4 regions of the Deinococcus cellulosilyticus NBRC 106333 genome follow, and region 4 is predicted to be linked to each of the others. Evidence: riboswitches for the same ligand, from Rfam matches in the RefSeq annotation. Region 4 holds a riboswitch; each other region holds the start of a gene.

Region 1 (3,550 bases), on a different contig from region 4:
TTCCGGTGTCGTGCAGGTAGGCCCCCCAGCGCAGGGCGTCCAGTTCATCTCCATTGATGCCCAGAGCACGACCCAGCAGGTCGGACAGTTGCACCACCCGATCCGTGTGGCCTTTGGTTTCGTAATCCCGGTACTCCAGCACCATCCCGATGGCTTTGAGGGTCTCCTCCCGACTGGTGGAGAGCTTCTCGATGTAGGTGTTGCGCTCAAAGGCGTGCGAAATGCGGTCTCTGACCGCCCGCAGGATGCGACGGGTGTTCCCGGTGAATTCCACTTTGTCTGTGCAGGTCCCAAGGGCAAGAAAGCCCTGGATGCGGCCATCTGCCGTAACCGGCAGGACAGCCACCTGAAACGCATCCATACGAGGCAGAGACTCAGCAGGTTCACAGATGGGTTCTGATGCACTGAAGAAAGCCGGAGTTCCCTTCAGAAAAGCGTGCAGCAGCCTGGGACCAGCAGCCTTCAGGTAACGTCCAAGCAGCACTTCCCCTTCTTCTGGGGAGAGGTTCAGGCAGGTGTCCACCTGGTACTGGTGGTCCGTCACCTTCACAAACATCCCGTAATCAAACGGAATCACCGCTGTGCAGTGCTTGAGGGCAAGCTGAATCACGTCCGAGGGATCGCTGGCCTCCTCGAGCTCCTCGGCCAGGGTGACCAGCTGGGTGGAGGTGGTGAGGGAAGCCATCAGCTCCTGACGGGCCACCACACGGTCCGAGATGTCCAGGCTGGAAGAAATGAACCCGTGGCACACCTCACCCTCCCAGATCAGACGAAATGCCGTTTCACACCACAGGTGATGCCCTTCTTTGTGACGGATGCGGTACTCCAGCATGTGCTGGTCTGCGTGGCGTTCCACTGCCGCCGTGACCTCCTGTTCCACCATCGGCCAGTCCTCCGGGTGAATGTAGCCGTAATCGGGAATCGCCAGAAATTCCTCGGGCGTGTATCCCAGAATCGCTGTGATGGAAGGGGACACATAAGAGGCATGGAAATTCGCATCAAACTGCATGATCAGGTTGACCGTGTTCTCGGCAATCAGGCGAAACTGGGCCTGACTTTCCTCCAGAGCGCGGCGGATGCGACTTTTCTCGGTGACATCCAGAATCACCCCAAGACGTGCCGGGCGGCCCTGGTACTGCAGGTCCTGACCATGCACCTGCACTTCAATGGACTCACCGCTTTTTTTCAGGTGCACCCAGGTCTGTTCACTGTTCTTGCTCTGGTGCTGAACCACATGCTGCAGGTGCTGCATGAGCATCTGGTGTTCCGATTCAGGCCGGATGTCCAGCAGGGTCATCTCCAGAAACTCATCGCGGCTGTAGCCGTATTTCTGCAGGGCGGCCTGATTGACTTCCAGAAACTGCAGGGTGCTGTTGTCATAGACCCACATGGGCAGGGGATTCAGTTCAAAGGTGGCCTGAAACAGTTCACCTGATTCTGGAACACAGGCTGCATGGGCAGCGGGCACAGTGGGGGTGGTGGTCTGCACCTCTGAGCAGGTGATCTCCAGTCCGGTGTCTTCTGCAGCAAGAGATGCTGCATGGTGTCGTGTTGGAAAGTGAACGGTCACGGCAGCGTCCTTTCTACAGGGCGTGCCAGCATGTTCTTGGAGGGGATGGGTGAATTTCTCCTCATGCCGGTCGCACCACTGACTCCACACATTCCAGGTGCCCGAATACGGAATGTGCTTCCATGTCTCATGAGTGGGCAAAATGCCACTTCTATTCTGAAGCTTAACTGAGTTCCAGAAACAGTGTCAACCGTCCTGAACGTTTTTGTCCAAAAAAGAGCTTGCTGAATTTCTTACACTCTGATTACTTAAAAAATACAAATTTTACTTATGTTTCCAAAGGTTTTCAATCTGAACTCCAGTGGCTGAGAAAGAACAGCTCTTTCCATGCAAATCAAAGTGGGTGCTCTGGGGATTTGAATCCCAGAGCACCCCTGCAGTTTCAAAGCAAACCGCTCAGGTAATCGGCAATCCCCACCCGAATGGGCATGAAGTAGATGTTGCCCCTGTTTTCCTCCACCCAGTGCAGTGCCTGTGACACAAAAGCCCGGTTCCAGTCCAGCGTGGGCTGAAAATCCTTGGGAAAGATGGCCCGGTTGCGGGTCTCCCAGTACCGTCTGGAGCGCTCCCCCACCACCGAGGTCACCCCCCAGAAGATGGGCAAATCCCGGCATTCGGACTGCTCGAACATCTCCTGGAAAACCCCCATCAGGCGCAGGTCAAAATAGGGCTGGGTGAAAAAGCCCTCTGCACCGGCTTCCTGTTTGCGTTCCAGGTACTCGAGTTCACTGCGCAGGCTGGAACGGTAGGGGTCCAGCCCTGCATAGACCTTGATCTCTGGAAGCTCCCGTTTGAACTTGCGAATGGCATCAATGCAGGAGGTCGGATACACCTTGCGACTCATGTCGGTGGGCGGATCTCCCGTCACCACAATCACTTCCCTCACCCCAGATTCCAGAAGCTGGTCAGCAAAGGGCAGGGGTTTTTTCACGTTCAGGTCGATGGACCGGAAATGGGGAATGGCACTGTTGCTGGGCAGGATCTGCTGCACCGGGCGGCACGCCTGCCAGCTGCGGATGTCATACCGCATCAGGTCAGGCAGGTTGATGGTGTCCACCCTGGGCAGGTGCTGCTGGATGTAGCTCAGCTCCTCCTGCAGGTGTTCGAAGGTTTTGGGAACCAGTTCTACGGCAATCCGCATGCTCCACAGTGTAGAGACTCCACTGCGGTTTTCCAGGCTGAAATCTAGTCCTCTATGGGGCAGGACTGCCCTGAAGGGTTCAAACTCAGGCAAATCCCCAGCTTGCAATCAAGATCATTTTTTCATCAGCCGCACCTGATATGCTGAATTCATGATCGCCGAGGTCGTGGTGGAAAACTCCATCGAGGTCAGGGAAGCCCAGAACATGGGGGCGGACTCCCTGCTGCTGGTGCGCAACCTCAAGGAGGGAGGCATCAGCCCGGACCTGAAAACCATCGGGATGTGCATGGATGCAGCCCGGGTTCCCCTGTCCATTCTGGTCCGCCCAGACAACGAGAACTATTCCTATGAAGAGGGCCGCCGCCGCCGGACCCTGAAGATTCTGGAATTGTACTGGAACCACGGCATCCGCAACATCACTTTCGGGGCCATCCACAACACTGTGATGGACTGGGACCTGCTGGAAGATGCCATCACCCACGGCTTCAGCGTCAACATCAACCTGGCTTTTGACCACACCCTGGACCTCACCAAAAACTATCTGCAACTGGCCATGTACCCGATGGTCCGCCAGGTGACCACCCGGGGCAAGGCCGAAACGGCGCTGTCCGGGCAGGATGAGATCCGCACCCTGGTGCACCTGGACCGCCCCAACCTGCCCCTCCTCGCTGAAAGCACAGGCCTGACCCCGGAAAACCTCAAACCTTTTCTGGAACACAGTGGCGTTCATGGCGTGCAATTTGGTCTCACAGCCCGGGAACGCAGTGGCAAATTCAATTTTCTGCATCTGGAAAGCTGCATTGGCATCATGCGCAAGCATGCCCGCAGCCAGCAGGCGG
Region 2 (3,550 bases), on a different contig from region 4:
CGGCCTGAAGAGGTGATTGCCACAGGCAGCATCACCATGAACCTGCATGCCCTGCTTGCCACCTTTTACCAGCCCACAGCCCAGAAGAAGCATCTGGTGGCCACTGCACTGGATTTCCCCAGTGACCTGTATGCCCTGCAGTCCTGGGCAGAGCGCCATGACGCCGAGTTGCGCCTGATTCCTTCGCGAGACGGTTACACCCTGAATGATGAAGACATTGCTGCTGCATTCCAGGAGGATGTGGCCCTGGTCTTGCTCCCAACGGTGCTTTATGCCAGTGGGCAGTTGCTGGACATCCAAAAGTACGCTTTGCTGGCCCAGCAGAAGAACATTGTGCTGGGGGTGGATGCGGCCCACTCTGCAGGTTCTGTGCCCCACCACCTGCACGCCTGGGGCGTGGATTTTGCGGTGTGGTGCAGCTACAAATACCTGAATGCGGGTCCGGGTGCACCCGGTGGCCTTTTTGTGCATGAGAAGCACTTTGACCGCCTCCCTGGCCTGAGGGGATGGTGGGGCCACCAGAAAGCCAGCACCTTCGAGATGCGCTCTTACTTCACACCCGAGCATGGAGCAGGTGCGTACCAGATCAGCACCCCGAGCATTCTGGCCCTGGCCGGACTTGAAGGGGCACTTGAAGCGTTCAGGAAGGTGGGCATTGAAGAGATCCGGGCACGTTCCCTGGAACTCACCACGCATTTCATGAAGCTTCTGGATGAACACACCCCTGAACTCCGGGTGGTGACCCCCAGAGAGGTGCACCGCAGGGGAGGCCATGTCAGTGTGCAGCATCCCCAGGCGAGACTGCTCAGTCTGGCCCTCAGGGAAAAAGGAATTGTGCCGGACTTCCGGGCCCCGGACATCCTGCGCATGGCTCCGGTGGCCCTGTACAACACCGAAGAGGAGCTGCAACAGACGGTTCAGGTGCTGCGGGAACTGCTCGACACCCGCTCCTACATGGCTTTTGAACAGAAAAGCACCCGGGTGGTCTGAACCTGACTGTACAGGTTTCTGAAGTCTGGCTGAGGGAATTTGACCCAGATGTACGGAAAGTGTTAAACATCAGGAATTTCCCGTATTAGAGGGAATTTCTGGCATTTGTAAAGAGGCGTTTTTGGCGTGTGGATTGACGCTGAAGCGCTTTTTTTGTCATACTGGAATCAATCAGTACAGAGCCAACCCCTCTGGCTGATAGAGACGTTGAAGCCTTTCCTGTATTCGGGCACCTGGGAAAGGTGGAGTCAGTGGTGCGACCGGCTATTGGTCTCCACGTGATGCAAGCATCACCGTGGTCTACGTCCATCTGCACATGCAGGTGGTGTCTCTCGATTGTGGGAGTAAAGGAGGGAGTGACCATGTCACACACTTCTGTTCTGAAACGCCTGATCCTTATCACAACCGTCCTGCTCAGCCTGGCCTCCTGCAGTCAGACCCCAAAGGCCCCGGAAGCCACCGCAGAGGTGCAGAATCCCGAGATCAGCCAGCTCGGGAGTGCCGATGTCTTCGACATGACCCTCTCGGACAGGAGCAACTACCAGACCACTGCCGTGCGCTGGTGGACCAGTGGGGTCAAATGGTGGGTCAGTGGCACCAACAGCGGACTCGAATACTGGACCGATGCCGTCAGGTGGTGGGCCAGTGCCGTCAGATGGTGGGCCGAAGGGGTCTTCCTGCCCGCACCGGACAACAGCAAGCCCTTCAAACTGATCAACCTGGACAAGGCACAGCTGCTTGCCCCCAACCTCGGAGCAGGGGTCAACATTGCCCTGATTGACACAGGTGTGGACCTCAACCACCCCATGCTCACAGGAGCCGTGAAGTCTGGATGGGATTACCTCGGCAATGACAGCAACGCCAGCGAAGAAGGTGCCGACACCGATGTGGCCTATGGACACGGTACAGCCGTGGCTGGCCTGATCCGTCAGGTTGCTCCAAAAGCCACCATCACCGCCTTCCGGGTGATCACCTCCGATGGTTCCGGTCGCTCCAGAGATGTGGCCAAGGCCATCTATGACGCTGTGAACGGCGGGGCCGACATCATCAACATGAGCGTCAGCACCGACACCCTCACCTCCAGCGTGTACACCGCCATGCTGTATGCGGCCAGCAAGAAAGTCCTGATTGTTGCTTCGGGTGGGAACAGCGGAGGCAACCAGCCCCTCGTTCCAGCCCTGCAACTCGGAAATGATCCCCTGCTTGACCTCTCAGGCCTCAGTGTGGGCAGCGTGAACGGCGATGGCAGCAGCGTCAGCTGGAACAACAAGGGCAACGAGGTGCTCGCTCCCGGCGTGAACCTCTTCACTGCCTACCCTGGACAGCGCGTGGTGTACGGCACAGGCAGCAGCTTCAGTGCACCGCTGGTGACCGGCGCTCTGGCCCTCGCCCTCGGTGAAAATGCGAACAACTGGAAACTGACCACACTGGCCCAGTCCACCAGCAACGGCGGCATCATCGACATGAGCCTCTTCCTGAAACAGGCCCTGAAATAAAACGTGTGATTCACCCGGGAAGCTTTTGCCTTCCCGGGTGACAATGCATCGAGAACAGGTCATCATCAGAAGAGAGGGCTCTCCCTTTTCCCCTTCTCCTTTCATCCCCTCAATCCATCCGTGCACCAGGAAATGGGTCCACATGCCTGACCAGAACCCCTCCAGCCTGCGAACCCCCAAACGCCTCCTCGAGGAAGCGCGGCTTTTCACCGATGAAGACGATGAACGCGCAGCCCTGCTGTACGAACAGGCAGCGGTGCGGGCCAGACTGTACCGGGACCAGGAGACGCTGGCAGATGCCCTGAACGGCATGGCCAAACTGGAACACAAACGGGGAGACAGCAACGCCGCCCTCTTCCACCTGCAGGAAGCCCGGGAGATCCGCCGTGCCCTGGGAGACCTGAGGGGAGAGGCTGCACTGCTGTGCAACATCGGAGCCCTTCACACCGATTTGGGAAGTTTCAATACTGCACTGGATTTCCTGTTGCAGGCCGAAACCGTGCACGGCAGTGCAGAAGACGTGCTGTCGGCCACCATCTCCACCAATCTTGCCCGCGTGTACGACGATCTTGGTGATCCGGACAGTGCAGAGCGGCACTACCAGAAAGCCCTGACCTTCGTGCGCAACGCCGGACACCCCATGGGAGAGGCCATCCTCAGCACCAACTACGGGGAGTTTCAATTGCGGCGGGGCAGGCTCGATGAAGCCGAAAAGCTGCTTTCTTCAGCACTGGACATCACCTCCAGAAAGAGCTTCATTGCCGCCGATGCCCTCAGGCACCTCGGGGTGCTGTACCGCCAGCGTGGGATGCTGGAAGCTGCCCTGGTGGCCTTTCATGATGCCACCAATCTGGCAAGGGCCAGTGAGGACCTCGACATCCTGATTGAAGTGCTGATCAGTGAGGCCGAGACCCACCTGCAAGAAGAGCACCTGACCCTCGCGCAGGACGTGCTCTTTGAAGCCGAGGAACTGACCCGCAGCAGCAACCGCCACCGTGCCCTCTCCCGGGTGCTGAAACTCACCTCCCAGGTGTACGAGGCGGAAGGCCAAATCACCAAAGCCC
Region 3 (3,550 bases), on a different contig from region 4:
GATGTGACCTCACCCGCACAGAATGACGGCTCTGATTCTGGTCTCAAAAAGCCTATCCTGTCGGTATGCCACTGATGTTTCCGATGCGGTCCGAGGGAAAACCGCAGATTACTGCGGTCTATGCAGACAGAACCTACCCCACCCATCTGGGTTACCACACCGGATGGGACTGCAATTACTATTACGACTGGGTGAAACGCAAAAACATTGCTGGAGACGGAGACCTGGGGTTGCCCTTCCTGGCCGTTGCAGATGGAGAAGTAAAATACATCAGCAACCATGCCGGAGGCCTGTGGGGTGGCCTGATCGTGATCTGGCATGAGCAGTACGGGATCTACTCCAGATACGGTCATGACCTGCTGGAACAGGACCTCATCAAGGTGGGGGACAGGGTCACTGCAGGCCAGGAGATTGGCAGGATCGGGAAAGGGGAGAGGGGCACATTCCTGGCCCACCTGCACATCGACTTTCCCAGGCAGATCCCTGGAGATGAACGTGGAGCGCCGTTCTATGCCTTCTGGCCGGGAAGAAACCGGGACATGTGCCGCACCTTCTTTGTGGACCCCTCCAAGCTGTACCAGAAATTCAGGGCAGCCACGCCAGACATGCACGATGAAATGCGCCTGTTCACCAGCGCATACCGCTGAAGCCTCGGGGGCAGGGTTGCAGCGCTGGAAAATGCAGTGCTGGAAACAGGACATCACCTTTGTACAGAAACTGTTACCCAAATCTAAAATAAAAAAGCCTTGCAGGACAGTAAAAAACCCTTCTCAAAACGGGGAGGGAGTGGCATAATGTGTATCAGAGATTTGGCTCATGAGGCGATGAAGCGTTCTCCCGTATACGGGCACCTGGGAAACGCAGAGCCAGTGGTGCGACCGGCATGGAGCAATTGGTCCTCTGTATTTCTGCGTTCAGCAGTACAGTCCAACCCATTGTTGTCGTTGTCGGTCACTCTTCCCCACTCGGAAGGAGTGACTTTCAGCATGTTACAGACAGAAGAAAACACCAGGAACCGCGGTCCCAACCCACCCAGACAGATCTGCAGGCCTCTCAAGGCACCGCAGCATCGGTTTGAACCCTGACCCCTGATTTTTTCTGACAGCACCCCATGAAAGCACAGAGAAGTCCCCTTCTCTGCAGGTGAATGCTGTTTTGAAAAACCACAGGCAGCCAGCGTGGGACAGGAAGGCAGTGCACAGCACTGGTGAGGACCTCCCACAGACGATGTGACCCCACAGTCACCGTTTCAAATTTTCCTCACACCGCACCATGAAAAACACCCTGATTCTGACAGGCCTGACCTTCCTGATGGTCGCCTGTGGCACCCAATCTGTTCCCTCCCAGACCGTTTCCGAACCCTCCACCGAAGTCAGCACCGAAACCCCTGCACAGGCCCCTGAAGGTGCTGCAGACATGAATGCCCTGGTTGCACCTATTGCTGCTCCCCGCAACCTTTCCAGTGGGAACCAGCACAACCTTGGGATTGTGGGCGGTGTGCTGAAAGCCTGGGGATGGAACGGTTACAACCAGATCAGCAATGCGAACACCCTCAGTGGCATCACCGAAGTGGCCGCAGGCTGGAACACCTCCCTGGTTCGCAAGAGCGATGGCACCGTGTACGCCTGGGGCCGCAACGAATTCGGACAGCTGGGTCTTGGCAACAAGGTCGACCAGAGTGCGCCCCAGAAGATTTCCACCCTCAGCAATGTGACCGCCATCAGTGCAGGCATGGAACACAGCCTGGCCCTCAAGAGTGACGGCACTGTGTGGGCCTGGGGCCACAACAATGTGGGCCAGATCGGAGACGGCACCAGCACCGACCGCCTGACCCCCGTGCAGGTCAAGGGCCTCTCTGGCATCGTGCAGATCACCGCAGGCCTCGGGCATTCCCTGGCCCTCAAGAACGACGGCAGCGTTTGGGTGTGGGGCTGGAACATGGACGGACAGCTGGGCACCGGAAACACCACCACCCTGACTGTTCCTGTGAAACTCACCACCATCTCTGGCGTCACCCGCGTCTCTGCAGGGCACTACCACTCCCTGGCCCTCAAGAGCGACGGCACCGTGTGGGCCTGGGGCGACAACCACAATGGTCGCCTGGGCAACAACAGCACCATTGGCAGCAAACGCCCTGTGCAGGTTCAGAAGCTCAGTGGAGTGAAAGACCTCGTTGCCGGACCCGCCCACAACCTCGCCCTCACCACCAGCGGTCAGGTGTACAGCTGGGGCAAGAACGACAGCGGACAGCTGGGCAACGGCACCCTGATCGATCAGAAAACCCCCGTGCTGGTTCCCGGAATCAGCGCTGCCACTGCCCTCTCCACGGGCCGTGCCCACAGTGTGGTCCTGACCAGCACTGGCAAACTCTGGGCATTTGGCAACAACTTTGGCGGACAGCTCGGTGATGGCACCACCACCAACCGCATGTCCCCTGTGCAGGTCACCAAACTGTAATTCCACGCGGACCACAATCTCTGATCAGAAGCCCGGGTTTTCCCGGGCTTCTGATCGTGTGGATTCAAATGTCTGGATTAAATGTAGATGTTGTAATCGGTGGGGTTGGCCTTCGAGAGCAGAACCTTGAGGTCTGCCTCGTCAGGGTCGCTGGTCATGCGCTGGAAATCATAAGGATTGACCACGGTTTCCTTGAAGTTGGTCACCCCTGAAGCAATGGCGGTCTGCACCACGTCCCTGAGGGCTTCGATGCCTGCCTGCCCATAGTGGGGACCGAAAGCAGGAACGCTCAGGGTGCTGGCCTCCTTGTTGTGCACCAGCACGCTGTAACGGGCGATGTTGCGGTGCCCCTGAAAGTCGGTGATCACAATGAACATGGTCTGGGCGTTGAAATCACTTTTCTCCAGCAGCAGGGAGAGGGTTTCTTTCGGTGCACCGATGGTTCCGGTGATTTCTGGAGTATGCATGGTCTCATCTTAACGTCTACGAGCGCAGCAAGACGGGAACTTTTGGCAAAGTCTCCTGGAAGCCTTTCACCTCTGGGTGGCACGCCTGAGATTGTGAACCATTTCTGTGGCATTTTCTCCTGTGCGATAGGCAGAAATCACGATGTGCGGAGGGGGAGAGCTGTGCTACTTTGATAGCATATGAACCTCTCCAAACTCATCGCTCAGGCTGCCGGAGGACGGGTGATCCGCACTGGATTCATCCCGCAGGACAGCGTGAGCCGCCGTGAACTGAACAGCCCCGAGGTGAAACATCACATCTCTGGTGGTTTTCTCAATGCAGAACGCATCGTTCTGACCCTGTACCCCGAACACATCCCCAGTGTCAGCGATCCCGTGGACATCTGGGAGATCTCTGGAGAATTCCCCCCGCACCTTGATGAGGTGCAGCTCAAACACCGTCTGCTGGATCTTGTTCCCGAGGAGCAACTCGGGGACATCCGTGAGCACCATGGGGCTTACTGGGTGGCTGCCACAGGCAAGGCTTCCGCTGTCCTGGAAGGTCTGACCAGCATTGGTGGCACCGAAATCACCGTGGAAAAGGTGGACCTCTCCCAGCACCAGCGGCCCAGCAAGACCCGCGAGGT
Region 4 (3,550 bases):
GCAGATGAGATCACGCCGGGCAGCGTCAGCAGTGTGGCCAAGAGTGAAACAGTGGCCTTTCGGGTGGAGTTTCTGGACCCTCCACCTCCCCGTGCACAGCTGTACTGGAGAGGACCGGTGTTTGAGGCCTTCGATGGTCGCAACTGGACGCAACGGTCCGTGTGGACAGGATTCACCCCAAACACCCGCATTGAATCGCGGGGACGGGTGATCCGTTACCGCAGCACGGTGGAACCCCACGGTCGCATGTGGGTGCTGGCGCTGGACCGCTTTGCAGGCACCACCAGTTCGGTGCGCCTGAGCTCCAACTATCAGGTGGTGACCCGGCCTTTTGTGGTCAGGCAGCGTTTCGAGCTGCAGGCCGACACAGAAGCCATCATTGGGCGCGAGGAAAGCCGGGGTGTGCTGCAATACAACCTGCTTTTGCCTGGACAGAACAACCCCAGGGCACGGGCCCTTGCTGCCTCCTGGCAGGATCTGCCTCCTGCAGAACGGGTTCGTGCAGGAATGGAATTTTTCAGCAGTGGTGGATTCATTTACACCCTGAATCCACCGGTGCTGGAAAGTCCTGATCCCATGGATGAATTGCTGTACCAGACCAGACAGGGCTTCTGTGAGCATTATGCAGGTGCTTTTGCCTTCCTGATGCGTGCTGCAGGTGTGCCTGCCCGGGTGGTTGGAGGATACCTTGGGGGAGACCTGAATGGTTCAGCGGGTTACACCATTGTGCGCCAGTCTGAGGCCCATGCCTGGGTGGAGGTCTGGCTGGAAGGTCAGGGCTGGGTGCGCGTCGACCCCACAGCTGCTGTGTCTCCTGCCCGCCTCACAGAGGGTCTGGCGGCCAGTTTGCAGGCTCCAGCCGATTTGTCCCCCCTGACCAGAGGAGAACAGACCTGGCTGACCCGGGCACAACTGCAACTTGACGCCTTCCAGTTCGCCTGGGACCAGTGGGTGATCGGGTACAACGGCACCCAGCAACGCCTTCTGTTGTCTTTGCTGGGTGCCCATAAGGCGGTGGTCGCTCTGATTGTGGTGGTGCTGCTTGCCCTCACCCTCCTTCCCATTCTGTTGCGTCGGACGGTTCGGGCCACACATCAGACCAGCGATGAATTGCGCAGGCTCTACCAGCAATTCATCCGGCGGTTCAGCATCCAACCCGAGCTTTCAGAGCCGGTCAGCCAGTACGTCCAGCGACTGGCCCGGGCCCATCCAGAGCAGGCAGAAGACATTGAGGGCATTCTGGAAACCTATCAGGACCTGCGTTATGGTCCAGAGGCCACCCCAGAGCAGGTGAAGGGGTTCCGACAGCAGGTGCAGGGGTTCAGGTTGCGCAAATGAACTGCTTTGCGGGTCTGTACAGTGAGGATTTGGTCAGAGTCCTCAGGTAAGATGGAAGAACAAAGGAGGCGTGGATTCCTGTGCTTTACCCGGGCACCTGGCACAGGAGGAGCCAGTGGTGCGACCGGCCTTGTTCCCCAGCTGTGACCTGCAGCTGCGTGGTTTCTTGTTCTGGTCATCACCTGTCCGGGAGGAACGGTATGACCTTGCTGACGACTTTGCCTGTGCTTTCTTCCAGACCATCCTTGCAGAATGCTCTTGTTGGAGCAGGTTGTCTGCTGGCCTGTTCTGGCGTTGCCCAGGCTGAAAACGAAACCATCACCCTGCAAAACCAGCAGGCCACCCAGGTGATGTTCAGGCTTCAAGAGGCTTTCAAGAGCATGAAACTGGGGGTGCAGCTTGTGGGCTGGTCAAATGAAACCGGAACACATGCAGGAGCACCTGTGGGGTTCAATGTGCGTTTCCCCAGGGCCTTGCCTGCCAGTCAGAATCCGATTTTGCCGCTCAGTGTCCAGATCACAGGAGACACAGACCTGACCTCACTCACCCTGCTTTTTGAGGTGACCACCCCTCAGGGACCGGTTCAGGTGCCTGTTCCCCTGAAGCTGCCTGCCCGCGCAAAGCTTGAGTTGCAAGCCCCGGAAGCCATCACCACCCTGCCGGGGCACACCGTGCAACTTTCATTAAAGGTTCGCAACATGGGCCCCATTCCTGCACGGGTGCATCTGGAATTCAGTCTGGCCCTGCAGGGCATCCCTGACTTTGACCTGCAACCCGGTGCAGAGCGAACCCTCAATGTGCCTGTGCCCACCCAGCCCAGCGATCAGGTGCTGGAAGTTGGTCTGATCACCTCATCCAGCACCCAACACAAGAAGATTCTGCTGAGGGGGGTGCGTGCTGTGGACAGCCCTTACCGGGTGCGGTTGCAATGGGGAAGCAACTTTGAGTCCGGTCAGCCTTTCAGAACACAGTTCAGGGCAGAGGGAGACCTGAGTTCCACCGTCCGGTTTTCGGCCTCCATGCAACTGCAGGACCTGAAAGTGCAGGACCCTGGCCTGATGGTTGGGGTGGGGAAGACCACCGTCAATTACGGCTCTTCCCCAGCATCCGGGGTGGCGGGCAGTGCGGGTGAAGGTCTGTATGTGAGCACGGAACCTGTCAAGGATCTGCAGGTGGGTGCAGGATGGGGAATGCGCACAGGCATGGTCCGTCTGGGTGCCAAATATGCCACACGGTCCGATCTGCTGTACTGGTCGGTTGCGGCACACACAGATCTGGCCTTCACCCGCCCTGAGGTTGCTGTTTCTCTGCAGCATCCCGAGTGGTCCTGGAATGCCAGATCCACCCCCGGGCAGAGCATGTTCTGGTCCACAGGGGCCAGTTACACCGCGCAGGGCAAGAGCCTGAATGCCCGGGTGTCCTACGGTCAGAGTGGATGGGGTGGCTCCCTGAGGGGCTCTTTGAAACTCCTCCCTGGTGAGGACACCTTCAGCAGTGAAATCACGGTGGCGAACTCCCAGTGGCAGGACCTGCAGTTCCGGTACAGCAACAGGGACACCGAACTGGGCTGGACCTACAGGCCCGAACACCGCAGTGAACTGACGGGAAGTCACCGCCTGGTGCTCGAAGACCTGAACATCAAATTCAGCACCTCTGCCTCCCTGAAGGCTTTTGAGATTCAGGGTGCAGAGGTTTCAGCAGATGCCACCTACACCCAGGGGCCTTTGCAACTGAATGCTTTCACCTCCCTGAAGACCGGAGGAAGGGGTGCCTTCAACCTTTCCGGCAAGTACACCTCTTTGCTGGACTCTGGAGAGCTTGCTCTGGAAGGAGGGGTGCGCAGTTCGTGGGAATCAGGTAACATCTCTCTCTTTCCTTTTGCTTCAGTGAATTACCGGGATGTGAATGGTTTGCAGGGATATGTCTCGGTCAACCAGACCCGTGCAGGCACCCATTACCGGGCAGGGCTTTCCTACCGGTATGAGCTTCCTGTACCTGCCAGCATCACCGCAGCTCTGGACGGAACCCCTCCTGCTGATCCCTCCACCCGCACGGTGCGATTTGACGTGCAGGGGACAGGATTCCAGCCTTCCCTGTCTGGCGTGAGAGTATCAGGATGTGGCATGTCCGGTCAGTCGGATGCCAATGGTCGGGTGGTGCTGAAAGGATACCAGGGGCCCTGCACCCTGGCCGTTGACCGCAGCAGCCTGCC

The links. A riboswitch is a leader RNA that binds a small molecule or an ion and turns the genes downstream of it on or off. The one in region 4 is predicted to bind cyclic di-GMP.
Region 1: it holds a riboswitch for cyclic di-GMP, as region 4 does, so the genes downstream of both, DC3_RS26455 (HD domain-containing phosphohydrolase) here and DC3_RS01890 (hypothetical protein) in region 4, are expected to answer to the same signal.
Region 2: it holds a riboswitch for cyclic di-GMP, as region 4 does, so the genes downstream of both, DC3_RS16425 (S8 family peptidase) here and DC3_RS01890 (hypothetical protein) in region 4, are expected to answer to the same signal.
Region 3: it holds a riboswitch for cyclic di-GMP, as region 4 does, so the genes downstream of both, DC3_RS04335 (RCC1 domain-containing protein) here and DC3_RS01890 (hypothetical protein) in region 4, are expected to answer to the same signal.

Annotation. Positions count from the first base shown of each region.
Region 1 covers NZ_BJXB01000042.1:23,915-27,464, forward strand. The annotation lists gene DC3_RS26455 (HD domain-containing phosphohydrolase) at 1-1,570, opposite strand, end outside; cyclic di-GMP riboswitch class II at 1,626-1,709, opposite strand; gene DC3_RS26460 (methylenetetrahydrofolate reductase) at 1,953-2,711, opposite strand; gene DC3_RS26465 (copper homeostasis protein CutC) at 2,863-3,550, shown strand, end outside.
Region 2 covers NZ_BJXB01000015.1:33,994-37,543, forward strand. The annotation lists gene kynU (kynureninase) at 1-990, shown strand, start outside; cyclic di-GMP riboswitch class II at 1,182-1,265, shown strand; gene DC3_RS16425 (S8 family peptidase) at 1,353-2,486, shown strand; gene DC3_RS16430 (EAL domain-containing protein) at 2,629-3,550, shown strand, end outside.
Region 3 covers NZ_BJXB01000003.1:114,711-118,260, forward strand. The annotation lists gene DC3_RS04330 (M23 family metallopeptidase) at 66-647, shown strand; cyclic di-GMP riboswitch class II at 809-893, shown strand; gene DC3_RS04335 (RCC1 domain-containing protein) at 1,273-2,457, shown strand; gene DC3_RS04340 (DUF3197 domain-containing protein) at 2,535-2,924, opposite strand; gene DC3_RS04345 (S4 domain-containing protein) at 3,105-3,550, shown strand, end outside.
Region 4 covers NZ_BJXB01000001.1:439,760-443,309, forward strand. The annotation lists gene DC3_RS01885 (transglutaminase TgpA family protein) at 1-1,338, shown strand, start outside; cyclic di-GMP riboswitch class II at 1,394-1,476, shown strand; gene DC3_RS01890 (hypothetical protein) at 1,539-3,550, shown strand, end outside.